3 regions of the Psychrosphaera haliotis genome follow, and region 1 is predicted to be linked to each of the others. Evidence: predicted binding sites of a transcription regulator. Region 1 holds the regulator's gene; each other region holds the start of a gene.
What was found. The regulator LexA, encoded in region 1, represses DNA repair genes until DNA is damaged. The targets are predictions, from matches to a motif close to TACTGTATNNNNATACAGTA.
Positions count from the first base shown of each region.

Region 2: a site for LexA is predicted at 1,473-1,492, ahead of imuA (translesion DNA synthesis-associated protein ImuA). Genes of this name have one in related genera too.
Region 3: a site for LexA is predicted at 1,814-1,833, ahead of recA (recombinase RecA). Genes of this name have one in related genera too.

Region 1 is NZ_BAAAFQ010000010.1:159,959-163,246, reverse strand. Features, by position in the region: gene plsB (glycerol-3-phosphate 1-O-acyltransferase PlsB) at 1-1,639, opposite strand, end outside; gene lexA (transcriptional repressor LexA) at 1,783-2,400, shown strand; gene ABD009_RS12880 (BLUF domain-containing protein) at 2,433-2,852, opposite strand; gene ABD009_RS12875 (tetratricopeptide repeat protein) at 2,944-3,288, opposite strand, start outside.
Region 2 is NZ_BAAAFQ010000011.1:19,643-22,930, reverse strand. Features, by position in the region: gene fusA (elongation factor G) at 1-529, opposite strand, end outside; gene cobO (cob(I)yrinic acid a,c-diamide adenosyltransferase) at 725-1,336, shown strand; gene imuA (translesion DNA synthesis-associated protein ImuA) at 1,502-2,218, shown strand; gene ABD009_RS13145 (Y-family DNA polymerase) at 2,248-3,288, shown strand, end outside.
Region 3 is NZ_BAAAFQ010000007.1:252,553-255,840, forward strand. Features, by position in the region: gene mutS (DNA mismatch repair protein MutS) at 1-1,058, opposite strand, end outside; gene ABD009_RS10800 (CinA family protein) at 1,277-1,780, shown strand; gene recA (recombinase RecA) at 1,890-2,930, shown strand; gene ABD009_RS10810 (hypothetical protein) at 3,015-3,288, opposite strand, start outside.

The sequences.
Region 1 (3,288 bases):
CTCGTGGTAAAGCATGGCTGTCAGAGGTTAGTAGCGCCAGTGCCGACAAGTTAACGGTGTTTAAAACTGCAGCATCATTAATAGAGCCCATAACTTTATTGGCTGTATGATTAACAACTGGCGTTAACCAATTTGGTTTCACCACATCCACTGGATTAATTAACGATCGCCAGTCTGGAGCTTGTTCGTTCATTATTTCATTTAGGCTAATTGGCTCGCCAAAGTTCACGTCACCGTGGCCATAGTTTTTAAGGTTCTTGATTGCCTTAAAAATACCAAAAATGGATTCGCTTTCTTTGCTTTTGCCTTTTAATTCACTTAGGTAGGTATTTACTTCCATTACATGTTCGTAACCAATGTAAACAGGCACAAGGGTAATTGGGCGATCTACACCACGAAGCATTGACTGTATCGTCATGGCTAACATGCCAGTTTTAGGTGATAACAATCTACCCGTTCTAGAACGGCCACCTTCGGTGTAATACTTAACTGGGTAACCTTTAATGAACAACTGCGAAAGGTACTCACGAAATACTGCAGAATACAGCTTGTTGCCTTTGAAGCTTCGGCGTAAGAAAAATGCACCGGCTTTACGGAATACAGGACCTGCAGGCCAGAAGTTTAAATTAATGCCGGCAGCAATATGTGGCGGCACTAAGCCTTCGTGATAAATAACGTAGGTTAGCAATAGATAATCCATGTGGCTGCGATGGCAGGGCACATAAACAATCTCATGACCTTTTTGTGCTAAGTCTCTTAACTTATCAGCATTGTGAACACGAATACCGTTATAAATTTTGTTCCATACCCAAGTCAGGATACGAGAGCCCATTCGAATGTAGTTTTCGTTGTAGTCGCCTGCAATTTCTTCAAGAAGCTTTTTAGCGTTTGCTTTTGCTTCTTCTAAGGAAATATCTTTAGATTCCATTTCTTCGTGAAGCGCTTTTTTAAGTGCGGGGCTGGCTAGCATACTATTGAAAAAAGCCTGACGTTCCATCACTTTAGGGCCAGTTGCAACTATGCGTTGGCGTTCAAAATGAATACGAGCAACACGCACTAACTTGTGTGCTGTTTCTTCAGATGGGCCATAGTCATTAACCATTTTTTGCAATGAAACGGGCTTACTAATTCTGATAAAACTGCTGCGACCATAAAGCAATACAATCATGAACTTACGAAACGGAGATGCTTGTAAAGTTTGTGTGATGATGTCCATCAAGCGAGTTTTTCGATTTGTGTCTTTTTCGACACCTGGGTTACGACCCCAGCAAATCATAACCGGTACAAACTGTATATCTTTGCCCGTACGCTCTACTAATTCCAGCATCGCTTGGCCCGTTTTTACGGTTTTTTTAGCGTGATGGTCTTTGTTCAAAAAGATAGAATCTACCGGCTTAACACCAATCGTTCTTTTAACTGAGTCGCTGTCTAAATCAATAGAGCCAAAAGGTGATGGTAAGTTAAGACGCTTGGCCGCTTGCTTTAAAGCAAGCTTATCTGTGTATGAATCTGTCATCAATACGTAGGAAATTGGCTTAGACGAATCTATACCGCTTTCGCTATTTTTCTCGTCAGTAACTAGTTGAGTGCGAATGAAAGGACGAGTTAACCAATACATTAAAACATTTAAAATGGACATAAAAACCTTAATACAAAAATGAATGCAGCAGGGGATTTTAACAAAGGTTAGCTAAAAACCCATCATTCTTATTAAATTTTATGTTGCACAACCTCGATGCCTGTATATACTGACAGTTATGTTACTGTATGGAAAAACAGATGATGCGACCACTTACTGCTAGACAATCAGAAATATTAGATCTAATTAGAGATTCAATTACCTCAACAGGTATGCCACCAACTCGAGCTGAAATTGCTAAAACGTTGGGCTTTAGGTCGGCTAATGCCGCTGAAGATCACTTAAAAGCACTGGCTAAAAAAGGTTTCATAGAAATGTTACCTGGCACCTCTAGAGGCATTCGTCTAACAGAAGAAGTCGCTAACGACGATCCAGGTTTACCGCTTGTTGGTAAAGTTGCAGCCGGCTCGCCAATATTAGCAATGGAGCACGTTGACCGTCATGTAAATATTGATCCAGCTATGTTTTCACCAATGGCCGACTTTTTGTTGAAAGTTGAAGGTGAAAGTATGAAGGATATTGGTATTTTAGACGGCGATTTATTAGCTGTTCATAAAACTCAAACCGCCAGAGATGGTCAGGTTGTAGTTGCAAGAGTTGAAGAAGACGTTACGGTTAAAAGACTTGAGCGTAAAGGTAGCAAGGTTATATTGCATGCTGAAAACCCTGAGTTCTCACCAATTAATGTAGACCTAAACTACCAAGACTTTGCTATTGAAGGTTTAGCGGTAGGCGTTATTCGTAATTCATCGTTAATGTAACGAATATCCAAGTCGGCTTTTCTTTGTTTGCATTAACGAATCGTCGAAAACTCTTTTAAAAGCTTCACGGGCGGTGACATGCCGTCCACAAGCTTATCTTCATCAATGGCATCAATAATGTCTTTAATGGTTTGAATGTTTTTAGGCTTATCGCATTCTAAATTCACCATATTCATAGACCAGCGGCTAAACAGTCTATATTCAGCTGGCTCAAAATAGATATTTCGTACTTTAGTGTGCCTGCTGTCTAGCGCTATTTTGTCATAAAGTGCCTGAACACTTTTTTTATCACCTTCCAGTACCTGTAAAAACATTCCACCGTTGTAAATCAAATTGCCGGTAATATCTTGGCTTGAGTTATTGTTCTTAGCGTTCACTAATAAGTCAGTTAACTCTTCATTGGAAAAAGGCTGAGTAGCACGGCTAATATAAACAAGTTGATGGAGTGACATAGATAAAACCTATACTGAAAAATTAAATATTCAGTATAGGTTAGAATGAAATTTTAGTGAGTAACGCTTGGTAAATTACCAGTTTTTAGGGCTAGTAATTGAAGGCCAGTTGTTCCATTGTTGATTTTTCTTTCTCAACAAACTTTAACCATTGCGTTGCCATTCGTTGTACGTTTTTGTATTCACTGGCCATGTTCAATGCTTCAATGGCAGCTTCAAACTCTTTTAAGTTAAAGTGCGCCATACCTAAAGCTAGATACAAATTACCAGGATTTGGCAAATCACCACGCTTTTCAGCCTCAAATGCAGCTTCGATCACATCTTTGTATTTACCCTGTTGAAGTCTGATTTCCGCTATTTGCTGGTGGGCAGTGCCATTATTTTCTAATGTAGAAAGTACTTCCAACGTCTCAACTGCCTTGTCGAGTTCTTTTGC
Region 2 (3,288 bases), on a different contig from region 1:
ATAGTAGGTCAACAACACCAACGAAGTCATCTTCTATACCAATTGGTAGAACCATAACTAGTGGGTTTGCACCTAGAACGTCTTTAGTTTGCTTAACTACGCGGTAAAAATCAGCACCTAAACGGTCTAATTTGTTAACGAAGATAATACGTGCAACTTCTGAGTCATTCGCATAACGCCAGTTAGTTTCTGATTGTGGTTCAACACCACCAGAACCACAGAATACACCAATACCACCGTCTAATACTTTAAGAGAACGGTAAACTTCAACTGTGAAGTCAACGTGTCCAGGAGTATCGATAACGTTAAAACGGTGATCTTTCCAGAAACAAGTTACAGCAGCAGACTGGATAGTAATTCCGCGCTCAGCTTCCTGTTCCATGAAGTCAGTTGTTGACTCACCGTCGTGTACTTCACCAGTCTTGTGGATTTGACCAGTTAATTTCAAAATACGCTCAGTTGTTGTGGTTTTACCAGCATCTACGTGAGCGAAGATACCTATATTTCTATACTTCGATAAGTCAGCCATTGTCTTACTCTATCTTCTCAATAAGTTGGTTAAAAAAAGCCGCCGGATTCTATCATTAATTAACCAAAACGGCACACTTTTCCTAAAAAAATAATGAAATATCTGAAAAGTCATTAAATATAGATAGTTGTACTAACCTATATTTTTGCTTTATCTTGCCAAGCACAATGAGTGTAGAAGAGTTTTTAGAAAATGATGAACGATGAAAACGATCAAAATAAAGATCAAAAACACAAAGAACGCCAACAGCGTTTAAAAGAGCAAGTTGATCAAAGAGTTGAGTCTGCTCAAGTTGAGAAAGGTATTTTTCAAGTTATTACAGGAAATGGAAAAGGAAAATCTACTTCGGGTTTTGGTGTTGTGACGCGATGTGTTGGTTATGACAAAAAAGCCGCTGTTGCGCAATTCATCAAAGGTGAGTGGGAGTGTGGTGAGCGTAATTTGCTAGAAAAGCATGGAGTCCCTTTTGTGGTGATGAAAACCGGGTTTACGTGGGACACTCAAAATAGAGAATCAGATACCAAAGCGGCTCTTGAAACTTGGTCTAAAGCTAAGTTGTTTTTACAAGATCCTAGTATTGATGTTGTTTTATTAGATGAGCTTACCTACATGGTGACGTATCAATATATACCTTTAGAGGAAGTTATTGATGCTATTAACAATAGACCAAAAATACAGTCAGTTATTATAACAGGCCGCGCTGCACATCGAGAGTTAATAGAAGCCGCAGATACCGTGAGTGAAGTTAAAAATATTAAGCATGCTTTTGACTCTGGAGTAAAAGCATTACAAGGTTTTGACTACTGATCTTATTTGTACAGTACTAGGCAATATAGGCATACCTTTACAATGCATATAAAATAACCTCATATAATTCAGATAGAAAGCTGCCAATTGGTGGCTTTTTTCATTTATAGCTTTGCATAAATTTTAACTGTTATTATACTGTATAAATAAACAGTGGGTGGTGTTATGTTAGAGCTAAATGAATATCAAAATAAAGGCCTGGTTTGGTACGGCTGTAAAAACAATGATCATATCGCTAAGGCTAAAACTCATTATGATGAGCTAGACAGCCGACTTCACGGTGGCTTTCCAACGTCCGGAATTATAGAAGTTAAGTCGATGTTAGGCATAGGGGAGTTAAGGTTAATACTGCCATTCCTCGCGGATCAGCAAGGCAATCAAAAAGCGGAATGTGTCTTTATTGCTCCTCCAATCCAGCTCAATGCCGAATTTTTAATAGCCAATGGATTAGAACTGTCACAAACACTTATTATACCTGCTTATGATCCAGTGGAAGCTTTATGGGCTGCAGAGCAGTGTCTTAATAGCGGTTGTTGTAGCACAGTCGTACTTTGGCAAGCAGAGCTTAGTATCAAACAGGTTCGACGCTTAATGTTAGCTTGTGAGCAAGGTGCGAGTAGCTTAATACTTATCAGAAATAGCCAAGCAAAATCAAAAGGCACTCGCTTTTTATCGTTACCGAGCGCTTTGAGCCTGTCATTACATGCACACCCTATGGGGATAAAAGTCAAAATAGATAAGCAAAAAGGGGGAATAGGATCATCTCCATTTATTATTAATATGACAGAGAGATGGCAAGACTTCACCATTACTAATTCAGAGCAGGCTACAAGCAGAGAGCCTAGTAATGTTTTAGCGTTTCCTAATATCGTGAACCACTAGTGACGTTATAACTTATGTTATGGCTATATTTGAATTTTGACTCTCTGCAATTAGAAGCTTTAGAGACTTCTAAAGACACAGCCGTCATTATAGTCGACCCTTTTTCTAACCAAGTTACTCAAGCAAATCAGGTAGCACTGACATCAGGTATAAAGCTGAATATGGGCTTAGCGATGGCTATTTCAATAACCTCGAATATTGAGGTTGTAGAGTATAAGGAAAAGATAGAACAGGAAAGCTTAACGAACATTGCGAATATGCTCTACCGGTATACTGCAGACATAAGTTTAGATGCTCCGCAAGGTATGTTCCTTCGGATTGATAACATGCTTAGACTGTATGAAAATTTAAGTGCTTATTGGTCTACCATAATAGCTCAACTAAATAATTTAGGCTTTAGTTACTCATATGGGGCGGCTCCCATAGCATTGAGTGCCAAATTGATAGCCTTATCCAAACATAATACGTTATATGACCAAAGTGTATTGGCTCAGCAATATATCAATAGTCTACCAACTGACTACTTAGAATTAACCAAAGCACAAAAAGAGCAATTTCACCGAGTTGGATTTAAGCGAATAGGGGATGTATTAGCGATTCCATTAAAGTCTTTATCAAAGCGGTTCGACTTGTCGGTATTCACTTACTTAGGGCAATTGTCTGGTCAAACTAAGTTTCCAATGAATTTGTTCAGTCCAACACTCCATTATAAACGCACTCTGGAGTTACTGTTTGAAATCTCCAATGCAAATATACTAATTAACCCAATAAATAAGTTACTAAAAGAGTTAGAGCTATTTTTTAGAAATAGAAACTTATTATCTAGCCAATTGAAGTTCACATTTTTATACAGACATAACAGTGGGTTAACCATTAACGTCATCGCTGCTGGAGGCGAATATAAAGCTAGCGTTTGGTTACGATTAATTAAGTTGCAATTAGAGTCCGTTAAATTATTGGAACCAGCCGTTACTATCTCTTTAGAGTGCGTAGGGCTAGAACCTCAACAAAGCCGGACCAAAGATATTTTCAGCGACAAAATGAGTCAACTCGAATCCACTCAATTACAT
Region 3 (3,288 bases), on a different contig from region 1:
TGCTTTAAAAAGTCTTGAACTTCTCCGAAACGGTCACTAACTAACAACTCATCTACGGCGTCCAGTCTAGCTGAAACTTCAAGTTGCTCTCGACTTGGCATGTGGATCCAACGCTTTAACAATCGACTGCCCATTGGCGTCGCCGTTTTATCCAAAATTTGGGCTAACGTATTGTCTAATCCACCAGATAAATTTTGTGTAAGTTCTAAGTTTTTTCGGGTAGCTGAGTCTATCAATATACAACTTTGTAATGACTCTACCGTTAGACTTCTAATATGCGGTAGTGCTGTGCGTTGGGTATCTTTTACATATTGCATTAAGCAACCGGCTGCGCATAAGCCAACAGAATATTCCATAACGCCAAAGCCGGTTAGCTCTTTAGTTTTGAATTGTTGATTTAGAACTCTATGAGCCGTTTGCAAATCAAATTCCCAGTCGGGTCTGCGTCTAGCACCCTTAGCTCGGACCACGCCATGCAATTCAGTAACGGACTCTGCATATAACAGTTCGGCAGGAGACAGCCTAGTTAAAGTAGCACTTAAATCGCTAATATTTGAAAATTCATTCAATAAAAAACGACCGCTATTAATGTCTAAATAAGCGAGCCCAAATAAAGTATCAGATTTAGTTTTCTGCTCAAAAACTGCAGCAATTAGATTGTCTTGTCTGTCAGGAAGTAGGTTTTCGTCAGTCACAGTACCTGGCGTTACAATTCTTACGACCTTTCTGTCCACAGGTCCCTTGCTTGTAGCAGGATCACCAACTTGTTCGCAAATTGCGACGGATTGTCCCATTTGAACTAATCGAGATAAATAATTATCCACCGCATGATAAGGCACACCTGCCATTGGGATCGGCTGACCGTGCGCGGTACCTCTTTTTGTTAGTGAAATATCAAGTAGTTCTGATGCTCGTTTGGCATCATCAAAAAAGAGTTCATAAAAGTCACCCATTCTATAAAATAGTAGGACGTCTTGATGATCCTTCTTTAACTTTAAAAACTGTTGCATCATTGGCGTTTGTGCCGAAATACTCGCTTCACTGTATAAATCAATCATTTTTGCGGTGAACTGATGGTTGTCTCATAATGTTGTATATTGTCACAGATCGATCCACTGCTGTCTCGTAAAATTTAAAATCTATGGAATTGCATTCAATAAAATTAGGCCCATTAAAATGCTTATTAATATAAAGCTCATTAATGAAAAGTTATTTAATAAGGCTGGGCGCTAAAAGTTAGAAACAAGTGTTCCATAAACATAAGGCTAAACGGAAGATGCAAAAGCGCACAGAGATACTAGAAACCCTGGCTGCACTATTAATAAAAAGAAAATGGACAGTTACCACTGCCGAGTCATGCACAGGCGGTGGGATTTCCAGTGCCATAACAGAACTGGCTGGCAGTTCTGAATATTTTGAACAGGCGTTTATAACTTATAGTAACTCTGCAAAACAAAGTTTAGTTGGAGTGAAAGAAGATACTTTAATGACACATGGTGCAGTGTCCGAACAAACCGTAAAGGAAATGGCAAAGGGCGCACTGATAAAGGCTGGTGCGAATGCTTCCATAGCCGTCAGTGGTATTGCGGGTCCAGGTGGCGGTACAGAAAATAAACCAGTTGGAACAGTTTGGTTTGCTTTTGCTGTTAGGGATGACAACACTGAAAACAGTAAAATAGAACTTTTTAGTGAGCATCGGTTATTTGATGGTGATCGTATTTTGGTCCGAGAGAGTGCGATAAATTTTTCTTTAAATCAGTTGGTTAGTGTAATTTCTTAGAAAAATATTAAAAAAAATCTCATACAGTATTGATACTGTTTAATTATACAGTATACTCGTTTCATAAATTTTGGCTTACCGCCATGACATAGTAATTCTGGAGAAATAAATGGACGCGAATAAAGAAAAAGCACTTGGTGCTGCGTTACAGCAAATCGAACGTCAGTTTGGTAAAGGTTCTATCATGAAGTTAGGTGATAGTAAGGCACTAGATATTGAATCAATATCTACAGGCTCTTTAGGACTTGATATTGCTTTAGGTATAGGCGGTTTACCATGTGGTCGTATTATTGAAATTTATGGACCAGAGTCATCAGGTAAAACAACATTAACATTACAAGTTATTGCCCAGGCCCAAAAGGAAGGTAAAACTTGTGCATTCGTTGACGCTGAGCACGCGCTTGATCCAATTTACGCTGCTGCGTTAGGTGTTAATGTTGATGATTTACTGGTATCTCAACCAGATACAGGTGAGCAAGCATTAGAAATTACAGACATGTTAGTTCGCTCAGGCGCAGTTGACGTGCTTATTGTTGACTCCGTGGCAGCACTTACTCCAAAGGCAGAAATTGAAGGTGACATGGGTGATTCACACATGGGTCTTCAAGCTCGTCTAATGTCACAAGCATTACGTAAGCTTACTGGTAATATCAAACGTTCAAATACTCTATGTATTTTCATTAACCAAATTCGTATGAAAATTGGTGTTATGTTTGGTAACCCTGAAACAACAACGGGTGGTAACGCCTTAAAATTCTATGCCTCAGTTCGTTTAGATATTCGTCGTATTGGCTCTGTAAAAGAGGGTGATGAAATCATTGGTAATGAAACTCGGGTTAAGGTTGTTAAAAACAAAGTAGCACCGCCGTTCAAACAAACTGAATTCATTATAATGTATGGTAAGGGCATCTCTAAAGAAGGTGAACTTATAGACTTAGGCGTTAAAAATAACGTAGTTGATAAAGCCGGTGCATGGTATGCGTATAACGGAAGTAAAATTGGCCAAGGTAAAGCAAACTGTATTAAGTTCTTAAAAGAAAACACAGAGATTGCGGAAGAGATCGAAGCTAAGCTTAGAGATATGTTACTTCTTCAAGCGACCATCAAAGATGAAGTTGCTGAAGATAAAGACGCAAGTTTAGAAGGCTAATTTACACCTTCAAAAGTTGACCCTGCAAAAGTCGCCTCAGTTCAAGGCGGCTTTTTTTATGCCTAAAATTTACAACCAGTTTGTTTAGAAACGATATTGAGTAGTAAAAGAATATGACGCTTGATCTTGTTTGGCCTGCCAGCCAGACCATAACTCGCGATTTTTGTTTTCACTTTTAGTAATCGTAATTTCGGCACCAATTTGCAAGGACTTTGAAGCTTGGTAACGATAACTAGCCGTTACGCTATTACCCTTACTTTCATTTGGATCGTAAGGAGTGACGTCGTTGTCTGTTACGCTAAACTTATCATACCTTATGCTAGCTCTATGCTTATTTAGTTTATAGTGGGCTAACAAG